Regions from separate parts of the Pseudarthrobacter sp. NPDC058329 genome, predicted to be linked through region 1. Evidence: riboswitches for the same ligand, from Rfam matches in the RefSeq annotation. Region 1 holds a riboswitch; each other region holds the start of a gene.

Region 1 (3,264 bases):
GACGGAGCCGCAGAACACAACGATTTTCTGGTCGGTTCCGGTCACCTGCGGAAGCCTGGTGTCCGATTCCGGGCCGAAGTCCTGGGCCACGTTTTCGCGGTCCACCACAACGGCGCCGGGGACGCTTCCGGTGCTGGCCCGGCCGCCTTCGCTGCGAATATCGATCAGGAGGACGCCCTCCTCGATCAGTTGGGCTGCCTGTTCGGCGCTGATCAGCTGGGGGTCGACCGGGGTGTTCTGCTCGCTCATTGTGGTGCTCCTTCGGTAGGTGTGCTGGTGGGTGAAAGCAGTGTTCCGTCAGCCCAGGCCCCATGCCGCGGCCAGGAGTTCCTGGGAGCGGATGCGGTGCGCCTGGCTGTGGGCGATGGTGGTGATGAGGAGTTCGTCGGCGCCGGTGGCCCGCCGCAGGGAGCGCAGCCCCTCGGCCACCTGCGCGGGGTCGCCCACAAACCGGGTGTCCAGCCTGTCGCGGACCAGGTCCCTCTCGGCCGGTTCCAGCGGCGGGAGCCCGGCGGCGTCCTCCGGGGCCGGGTAGGGAATGGCGCCTTTGCCGGAGCGGATGCTGTGCACCCAGTGCTCGAATCCGGCCCCGACAGTGGCGGCCTCGGCCGCGGTGGGGGCCACCAGAACGTCAGCCGAGACTGCCACGTACGGCTTATCCAGAAGGCCGGACGGTTCAAAATGTGCCCGGTATTCTGCTACGGATTCGAGGACTGCCGAGGGCGCAACATGGTAGTTGGCCCCGTAGGGCAGCCCGAGCTTGCCGGCGAGCCGGGCGCTGGGTCCGGCGCTGGAACCGTGGATCCAGAACTGCGGAGGGTTGCCCTGCGCGGGGTGGATGGCCGTCGTCGCGCCTTCTTCCGCGCGGTAGGTCCCGGCGAAGAAGGCGATGATGTCCTGGACATCGTTCTCGAAATTGTCCACATCCCCGGGGACGCGGCCCAGCAGCCGGGCCTGAAGCTGGAACCGTTCCGGGAAGGCCCTGCCAAACAGCGGCCGCGGTGGCGGGACCACCAGCCCGTCCACAATCCGGTTTGCGGTGTCTGCCGGAGCGTCCGGAGCGGTGGCCGGTGCGCCGGCGGCATGGGGAAGCCCTGCCTTGGGTACCCCGGACCTCCCGAAGCCCAGGTCCACGCGGCCCGGGTGGAACGCTGCAATGGTGCCCACGTTCTCAGCCACCTGGATGGGTCGGTAGTTGCCCAGGATGGTGGCGGCCGTGCCAACGCGGATGGTGCTGGTAGCCGCTGCCACCAGGGCGGACAGCACGTGCGGAGCGGACCCGGCGACTCCTGCGCTCAGGTGGTGCTCGGCCAGCCAGAACCTCCTGTAGCCCAGCCGCTCGGCGGAGACGGCGAGATCGATGCTGTTCCGCAGCGCATCGGCGGCGGTGCTGCCGGCGGAGATCGGGCTGAGGTCGAGGACGGAGAGCGGAACCACGGGAGGCTTGGACATGGGATGACACTACGAATTTCCGCCTCGCCTCCGCACCCCGGCCGTCACCGGACTCAACCTCCCGAAATGCCAGGTAACGCAGGCCAAGACTGGTTCATAAATGACGGAATACAGCGCCCGTTGACGCCGCATTTCCGCCCTTGACGCTGCAAGACCAGCCGCTTGTGGAGCGCCCGCACGGACCCCTAGATTCAGTCGCAGGTCAAGAGACAGCACGCGAAGGACCGGCTGGTGCTGCGGCAACCCTCAGGCATTTTTATGGCGGGGTGCTCCGGAAACAGACCTGGCCGCAGCAGCGGCAAGCGAATGTCGTACCGGCCGTCCGCGGCCCGAACAGTAGGGGATCCATGCCTTCCACACCTCCACCCAGCCAGCGCTCCGCCGTGCTCGGCATCGAGCTCGACGGCGATGGCGCCCACCCGGCTGCGTGGCGCTTCGCCGCCCACGAGCCGGGAACGCTCCTGAGCGGAAGCCGTATCCGCGGGACCGTGCAGGCGGCGGACATCGCCGGCTTCCACCTGGCCACCTTCCGCGATTCCCGCACCACCGACACCGAGGGCACTGGTATCGCCGGCCGGATCGATGCCATCCAGCGGGCAGCCTTCAGCGCCCCGCTGACCCGGTCCATCGGCCTGGTCCCCGAAGCCGGCGTCCTCTACACCGAGCCGTTCCACGTGGCCACCCAGCTGGCCAGCCTGGACTACTCCTCACACGGCCGCGCCGGCTGGCTGGTCAATGTGGAGAACACCGTCCAGGAATCCCGGTCCGTGGGCAGGGACGCCATCGCGGAGGCGGACGTGCAGTCCGAGGCGCGGGACGTCGTCGAAACCGCACGCCGGCTCTGGGACTCCTGGGAGGACGACGCCGTCATCCGCGACGCGGCCGCCGGCCGGTACCTGGACGCGGACAAGCTGCACTACGCCGATTTTGAGGGCAGCCGGTTCTCGGTCAAGGGGCCCTCGATCATTCCCCGCCCGCTGCAGGGGCAGCTGCCGGTGTTCGCTGTTGCTGCGCTGCTGCCCGCCGTCGAAGCGGACGTGGCGCTCGTATCCGCCGCAACACTCGAGGGACTCGCTGCCGCCGCTGCATCAGCCCGCGAGGCAGGCGCGGCCCGCACCCTGGTGGAGCTCGACGTCGTGCTGGACTCCCGCGGCCGCCGCGCCGCGGACCGGCTCGAGGAGCTTGATGCCCACCAGCGCTGGACCGGCGGAGCCCGCTACGTGGGCAACGCCGCCGGATTGGTGGATCTCCTCGCAGCCCTGTTCAAGGACAGCGACGGCGTCCGGATCCACCCGGCGGTGCTGGACACCGAACTGCCGGAACTGGCAGCCGCGGTCCTGCCCGAACTGCGCCGCGCCAACATCATCACCGCACCCGCGCCGGGATGCACGCTGCGCGAATCCTTCGGCCTGACCCGCCCCGCCAACCGCTACGCCGCCGCCGCGGCCCACTAGGGAGAACCCTCATGAGCACTTCCCGCATCGACGGCGACGGCACCATCCAGTTCGGCGTCTTCTTCCAGGGCGTCAACCACACCACGGTCTGGCGTGCACCGGAAAGCGGCTCGCAGACCGACTTCGAATCCTTCCGGAGGGTGGCCCAGACCGCCGAGCGCGGCCTGTTCAGTGCCTTCTTCCTCGGCGAGGGACTGCGGCTGCGCGAACACCTGGGCAGGATCCACGAACTGGATGTCGCTGGCCGGCCGGACGCCCAAACGGCGCTCGCAGCACTTGCCGCGGTGACCACCAACATCGGCCTGGTGGCCACGCAGAACACCACCTACAACGACCCCGCGGACCTCGCCCACCGGCT
Region 2 (3,264 bases), on a different contig from region 1:
CTCGAGGCCCTTGGTGAGCACCCACGCGTTAAAGGCGGACAACGACGGACCGGTGTGCCGCATGAGCTGCTTGACAGGGCCATCGATGAATTCCTTGGTGCCCAGGATAGCGCCGCCCAGCACCCGGCCCTGGCCGTCAATGTGTTTGGTGCCGGAGTAGACAATGACGTCCGCGCCGAGTTGCCCGCAGCGCTGCAGCAGGGGGGTGGCAAAGACATTGTCGACGACGACGGTGGCACCGGCTGCGTGCGCCAGTTCGCTGACCGCGGCGATGTCCACGATCTCCTGCATGGGGTTGGAGGGTGACTCAAAAAAGACGGCCGTGGTGGGCTGGGACAGGGCGTCACGCCACTGCTCCAGGTCCGGGCCGTCCACGAATACCGTCTCCACTCCCCAGCGCGGCAGGATCTCATTCAGGATCACAAAACAGGAACCGAAGAGCGAGCGGGCGGCCACCACACGGTCGCCGGCTGCCAGCAGGGCGCCCAGGGCGGTGAAGACCGCGGACATGCCGGACGCCGTCGCAAAGCACGCCTCGGTTCCCTCGAGGAGGCGGAGCCGCTCCTGGAAGGTGGCCACGGAGGGGTTGCCGTAACGGGAATAAACGAAGCGCTCGTCTTCACCCGTGAAGGCACGTTCCGCCGCGGCGGCAGATTCGTACACGAAGCCCGAGTTCAGGAACACAGCTTCGCTGGTCTCCTGGAAATTGGTGCGGTCCAATCCGCCGCGGACGGCCTGGGTGTCGGGGCTCCAGCCGGCGGCGTCTTCGTTGAAGGTCACTTAATTCTTCCCGAGATTGGTGGGCAGGCCGCGGTTCTTCCAGCCGTTGACGGTGCGTTCGCCGTAGCGGTCCGGCTCGCCCTCGAAGCCCTCCAGCACGTTATAAGAGGTGAATCCGGCCTGCGTGGCAGCAATCGCGGCCGCGACGGAACGCTGCCCGGAGCGGCACAGGAACACCAGCTCGGTCGAAGCATCCTCGGGCGCCTGCTGGGTCAGGTGGGTGATGAAATCCGGGTTGGGGATGCCGCCGGGGAACGTCCACTGGATGAACAGGGGATCGTTGTCCGTGGCCTTGGTGTCCGGGATGCCGATGTGGGCCCATTCGCCCTCGGTGCGCACATCCACCAGGATGGCGCCCTGCTCCAGCTTGTCCCACGCTTCCTGGGGCGTCAGGTCCCCTGCATAGCTCATGCGTGGCCCTCGCCGTCGAACTCAAGGTCTTCGCCTGCGGACTCAAGGTCATCCACCGCGGTGGCGACGGCGGCATCGGCTGATGCGATGGCAGCCGGAAGGACCAGGGCCTGTGCAACTATCACCTTGCCGCCGTTGGACGTTGCCGCCGGGCTGCCGTGCAGCACGTAGCCCTCGGCCAGGGCGGTCGAAATCCTTTCACAGAAAGACCTGTCATCCGGCCCGGTGACAAGCCGGTAGGAAAGTCTTTCTTCAAGGGCAGGTGCGTCAGACACGACGGATCTCCTTCTTTCACGCTTGCAACACGATTCGGTCGATATGCCGAGTATTCACCTGAGGCACCCCGCCGCGAAAGGAGGGTTGCCGACCGGCCAGTCAGGGCTTGGCGCCGATACTCATTACTCCCCAAAAACGTAACACTTGGCACGCGCGGCCGCAGCGCCGCCGTCGTCATGTTCCGTAACTGAACCCTTCCGGTCCGGGAGGGAGGCCATACGTCCGCAGCCAACCAGGTCCATGAAGGACGACGGCGACAGGCACCCCGGGGGGCAGGGGACCGATGCCTGCGACCTCCTGACATGCCGGATAAAGTTCTTGTGGGGCCGCCGCCCCGTCGTTGAAGCATCAGCCTTGGGGGTCCCATCAGCTCGTCATCAGCCGTCGCGCGAAAGATCCATCACCTTCCTTTGGTGCGCCGCGTGGCGGCCTTCCTGGCCGCCATACTGTTGGCAGTCCTGGCCGTGGTGCTGCCTGGCGGAGCGGCCCGGGCGGCAGATAGCTTTCCGGACGAGGGCAAGCCGTTGCTGGGCGCTGTCCTGGAATGGGGTGAGGACACCGCCGCCGGGTTCGCCGACCGCCTGGGTGCGTCGCCGGCGCTGTTGGGGCATGACATAGCCTTCCCGTTCCGCCCCTCAGAGGTAAACGACATCAGAGGCTTCCTGGAACAGTCAGGAGAGCAAGGCGCGCATGCCATGCTCACGGTGAAGCCGACGGTTCCGTTGGACCAGGTCACCGCTGAAGCCGCCGCATCATTTGCTGACGAAGTGGCGGAACGGACAGGCAACTTCAGGGGCCAGGTGCTGATCCGCTTTGCTCCGGACATGAATGCCAGCTGGGTGGAGTGGGGCCAGCAACCTTCCGCCTACCGGTCCGCTTTCCGGGCCGTAGCCGCCGCCTTCGAGGATACCGACGGCGGCCGTACCGCCATGGTGTGGGAGCCCTACCTGGGCAAGGACTACCCCTTTGGCCTGCACCGGAGCGCCCCCGCGCCGGGAAGCGAGGGCTTTGCCCTGCTCGATACCAATGGCGACGGCGCCTGGAACAGTTCGGACGCGGCCTACGAGCCCTACTATCCAGGGGACGACGCCGTGGACTGGGTGGGGCTGACCGCTTTCCATGACGACACGGCCGGCGGAGCGCCCATTAACACCGTTCCCCGTCAGGGCGAACTCCAGGAAATGCTCACGGCCTCAGGCGGCGAAAACTTCTACTCGACGTACGCGGCCCGGAAAAACAAGCCGTTCCTGCTGCAGACATCCGCTTTCTACAGCCCGAATTCGGGCGGAGCCCCGGAAGCCCAGGTCAAGTCCACGTGGTGGGACCAGGTCCTGGGGGCAGCCGGCTCCCCGGAGTTTGCCAAGACGGCCGCGGTGGTCTGGGATGAGCGGACGAGCACCCGTGACACCGGTGTGGCGAGCATCGACTGGCTGCTGACGGGGAACCCGGCCATTGCAGACGCCGCCCGGCAGAGGCTGGAAGCTTCCCCGTTGGTGACAGGTCCGGTCACTGAGGTTGCGGCGCACAGCGGGTATGTGCGGGCCAACACCCTTTCCGGGCCGGCATCCTGGACTGTGGGTGCGGCGCTGGTCATTCTCCTCGTGGCTCTGTGGCAGGTCCCCCGGCGCGTGAAGTGGGCAACAGCATGGGCCTACACGGACCCCTCCGCCAGGGATTCCCGGGTGGACTTCCTGCGTGGCATGGCCATCGTCTTTGTGGTGGTGAACCACCTGGGGATGACGTCACTGTTTCAGTTGCTCACGCAGGAAGCCGTGGGCTTTGTTTCCGGGGCGGAGC
Region 3 (3,264 bases), on a different contig from region 1:
AGCATCGGCGGTGTCCGTGTACTTCACCGCAGCCCGGGCCTTCAGACCCGCGAACCCGGCCTCGGCCACACGCGCCCCGGCAAGGATGTCCAGGCACCCATCCGCCAGCCCGGCCAGCGGATCAGCCTCCGAGAACGGCTCAGAACCACACCCGTCCACCTCAGCATTTAGCACAGCAAGGGCGGCGTTGATGTCGTCATACGCCTTTGCCACCGCCGCTGTGCCCATGAACCCATCATGACAAGGGGGTCAGACATTCCGGCGGGGATGCAATCCGGGCTCACAAAAAAATTCGGCCGCCATCGGCAGGTGACGCCGTTGTCACCTGCTGATGGCGGCCGAAGCTCAGGAGGGCAAAGAAGAGCACCTGCCCAACAGTCGGGGGCCGGGCAGGACTGCCCGGACTCCAGGAAGGATCAGATCGTGACAGCTCCGTTGGAGGTCTCGAACGTCACCGACAGGATGCCGGGGGTACCGTGCGGTGCCACCCACTCCACGGCGACGTCTTCCAACGGCTTTTCCACCGGCTCACCCAGCCATTCGGTGACCCGGGCTGCCGAACCGGCGATGGTCAGGCAGCTCATCTTCACGTTGCTGTCGTAGGCGTTGGAGGGGTGCAGGGAAGGATCGCCGTCCCACTTGAGCATGTAGGGAACCTGGGGGTCGGCAATCAAGCCCAGGATGCCGATCTGTTTCCAGACCAGTTCGCGGCCGTCCGGAAACTTGCGGTTGCCGTTGACTGCGGAGCGTCCCAGACGTTCCTCAAAGGGGGCCAGGTCGTCCACTTCGACGCACCAGCCCATCCAGCCGCCGCCGGCAGCAGACCGCGCACGCACTGCCTGCCCGAAGGGAGCCTTGTCCGAAGCGGGGTGGTCCAGGACCTCCACCACTTCGAGGTACTTGTGCCCCGCGAGCGGGATGATCATATTCCGGGTTCCGAACCGCGGGTGTACCCCGCCCTTGACTGCCTCAACGCCGAGGGCAGAGGAGATACGTTCGGTGGTGGCAGCCAGGCCATCGTGTTCACAGGCGTAAGAGACGTGATCCATGCGCATGGCAACATCTTGGCACTTTGTGATCGGGCTCTCAGCTAAGGGTACCCTTACTGGGATTTTGCCGTGGAAACCCTTCATGAACCCACCTGCCCCCGGGAAATCCTGAGGACTATGTTCGTCATAATCCTGTCGGGTGTTGTGTGCTCGTTCCTACACTGAGCTCAGGTCATGAGTGCCAGCGCCAAGCCCCGGCTCGCTGGCCGGCAACCCTCCATCCGCGGTGGGGTGCCCCGGGTGAGGACCTGGCTGTCCGGCAACGGCCGGATGGCAAGCGCGGCCCGCGGTGCTTCCAGCATGCCGGGCCATGTCAAAGGAGCCTTAGTTGTCCAACGGTTGGTCTTTCGAAACACGCCAGATCCACGCCGGGCAGGAGCCGGACGGCGCCACCGGTGCCCGTGCACTTCCTATCTACCAGACCACGTCCTTCGTGTTCCCCACGGCTGAGAGCGCCGCCAACCGCTTTGCCCTGGCCGAACTGGCGCCCATTTACACCAGGATCGGCAACCCCACGCAGGAGGCGGTGGAGCAACGGATCGCCAGCCTGGAGGGCGGCCTGGGAGCGCTGCTGCTCAGCTCCGGGCAGGCGGCGGAGACTTTCGCCATCCTGAACGTTGCCGAGGCGGGGGACCACATCGTCGCCAGCCCCAGCCTCTATGGGGGCACCTACAACCTCCTCGCCCACACCCTGAAGAAGTTCGGCATTTCAGTCACGTTCGTGGCGGACCCGGACAACCTGGACCAGTGGCGTAACGCAGTGCAGCCCAACACCAAGCTCTTCTTCGGCGAGGTGGTGTCCAACCCGCGGCAGGACGTCCTGGACATCGAAGGCGTGTCCGGGGTTGCGCATGACGCCGGAGTGCCCCTCATTGTGGACAACACCCTGTCCACCCCGTACTTGATCCGGCCGCTGGAATGGGGCGCGGACATCGTGGTGCACTCGGCCACCAAGTACTTGGGCGGCCACGGCTCGGCGATCGCCGGTGTGATCGTGGACTCCGGAAACTTCGACTTCGGCAAGGACCCTGCCAAATTCCCCGGCTTCAACACCCCGGACCCCACCTACAACGGGCTGGTGTACGCCCGCGACCTGGGCGCCGACGGTGCCTTGGGCGCCAACCTGTCGTACATCCTCAAAGCCAGGGTTCAGCTGCTGCGCGACCTTGGCTCGGCAGTATCGCCCTTCAACGCCTTCCTCATCGCCCAGGGGCTGGAGACGCTGAGCCTGCGGGTGGAGCGGCACGTGGCCAACGCCCTGGACGTGGCGCAGTGGCTGGAAGCGCGTGACGACGTCGAATCGGTCGCCTACGCCGGGCTGCCCTCCAGCCCCTGGTACGAGCGGGGCCGCAAATACGGCCCCAAAGGTACCGGCGCCATCGTGTCGTTCAACCTCGCCGGAGGTGCGGAGGCAGGCAAGCGCTTCGTGGACGCCTTGGAGCTGCACTCCCATGTGGCAAACATCGGTGACGTCCGTTCGCTGGTGATCCATCCGGCGTCGACCACCCACAGCCAGCTCTCACCGGAGCAGCAGGTGGTTGCCGGCGTGAACCCGGGTCTGGTGCGGATTTCGGTGGGGATCGAGCACATCGACGACATCCTGGCGGACCTCGAGGCAGGCTTCCGGGCCGCCAAGGGGGCCACCGGAGCCTAGCCCACCACGAGGGTGCCCAACGCGGCGGCAAGCCGGGAAAGTCACAACCAGTCACACTCTTGGCAGCAGGCAGGGGCTGTTTCGTACACTCGAAGCAGGTCATGAGTGCCAGTGACAGCCCCGGCTTGCTGGCCGGCAACCCTCCTTCCGCGGCGGGGTGCCCCGGGTGAAGACCTGGCCTGCCGGTCATACGACGGCGGGCAAGCGCGTAGAAGAGGTCTTGCCATGACGGTTACCGTCACCCGTACAACTGTCCCCGAACACGGGATTGTCCGCTATGCCTCCATCGGAGGCCTGCAGCTGGAGGCTGGCGGATACCTGCCGGACGTCACCCTCGCCTATGAAACCTGGGGCACCCTGAACGAGGACGGCAGCAACGCCGTCCTGATTGAACATGCGTTGACCGGCAGCACCCACGTGACCCGGGGCGACACCGAGGAGCCAGGCTGGTGGGAACAACTCGCGGGGCCGGGTGCGCCCGTGGATACCAACCGTTTCTTTGTGGTGTCCATCAACATCGTGGGCGGCTGTTATGGGTCCACCGGGCCGTCATCGCCCGCG

What was found. A riboswitch is a leader RNA that binds a small molecule or an ion and turns the genes downstream of it on or off. The one in region 1 is predicted to bind S-adenosylmethionine.
Region 2: it holds a riboswitch for S-adenosylmethionine, as region 1 does, so the genes downstream of both, ACFVYC_RS05740 (DUF1737 domain-containing protein) here and ACFVYC_RS20765 (LLM class flavin-dependent oxidoreductase) in region 1, are expected to answer to the same signal.
Region 3: it holds a riboswitch for S-adenosylmethionine, as region 1 does, so the genes downstream of both, ACFVYC_RS15965 (bifunctional o-acetylhomoserine/o-acetylserine sulfhydrylase) here and ACFVYC_RS20765 (LLM class flavin-dependent oxidoreductase) in region 1, are expected to answer to the same signal.

Annotation. Positions count from the first base shown of each region.
Region 1 is NZ_JBHVZR010000023.1:42,513-45,776, forward strand. It holds gene ACFVYC_RS20755 (rhodanese-like domain-containing protein) at 1-249, opposite strand, end outside; gene ACFVYC_RS20760 (LLM class flavin-dependent oxidoreductase) at 298-1,452, opposite strand; SAM riboswitch class IV at 1,653-1,763, shown strand; gene ACFVYC_RS20765 (LLM class flavin-dependent oxidoreductase) at 1,800-2,906, shown strand; gene ACFVYC_RS20770 (NtaA/DmoA family FMN-dependent monooxygenase) at 2,918-3,264, shown strand, end outside.
Region 2 is NZ_JBHVZR010000002.1:274,290-277,553, reverse strand. It holds gene ACFVYC_RS05750 (O-succinylhomoserine sulfhydrylase) at 1-780, opposite strand, end outside; gene ACFVYC_RS05745 (rhodanese-like domain-containing protein) at 781-1,191, opposite strand; gene ACFVYC_RS05740 (DUF1737 domain-containing protein) at 1,188-1,466, opposite strand; SAM riboswitch class IV at 1,480-1,594, opposite strand; gene opgC (OpgC domain-containing protein) at 1,890-3,264, shown strand, end outside.
Region 3 is NZ_JBHVZR010000013.1:42,682-45,945, forward strand. It holds gene ACFVYC_RS15955 (DUF222 domain-containing protein) at 1-228, opposite strand, end outside; gene ACFVYC_RS15960 (VOC family protein) at 417-1,055, opposite strand; SAM riboswitch class IV at 1,220-1,335, shown strand; gene ACFVYC_RS15965 (bifunctional o-acetylhomoserine/o-acetylserine sulfhydrylase) at 1,378-2,703, shown strand; SAM riboswitch class IV at 2,801-2,916, shown strand; gene ACFVYC_RS15970 (homoserine O-acetyltransferase) at 2,929-3,264, shown strand, end outside.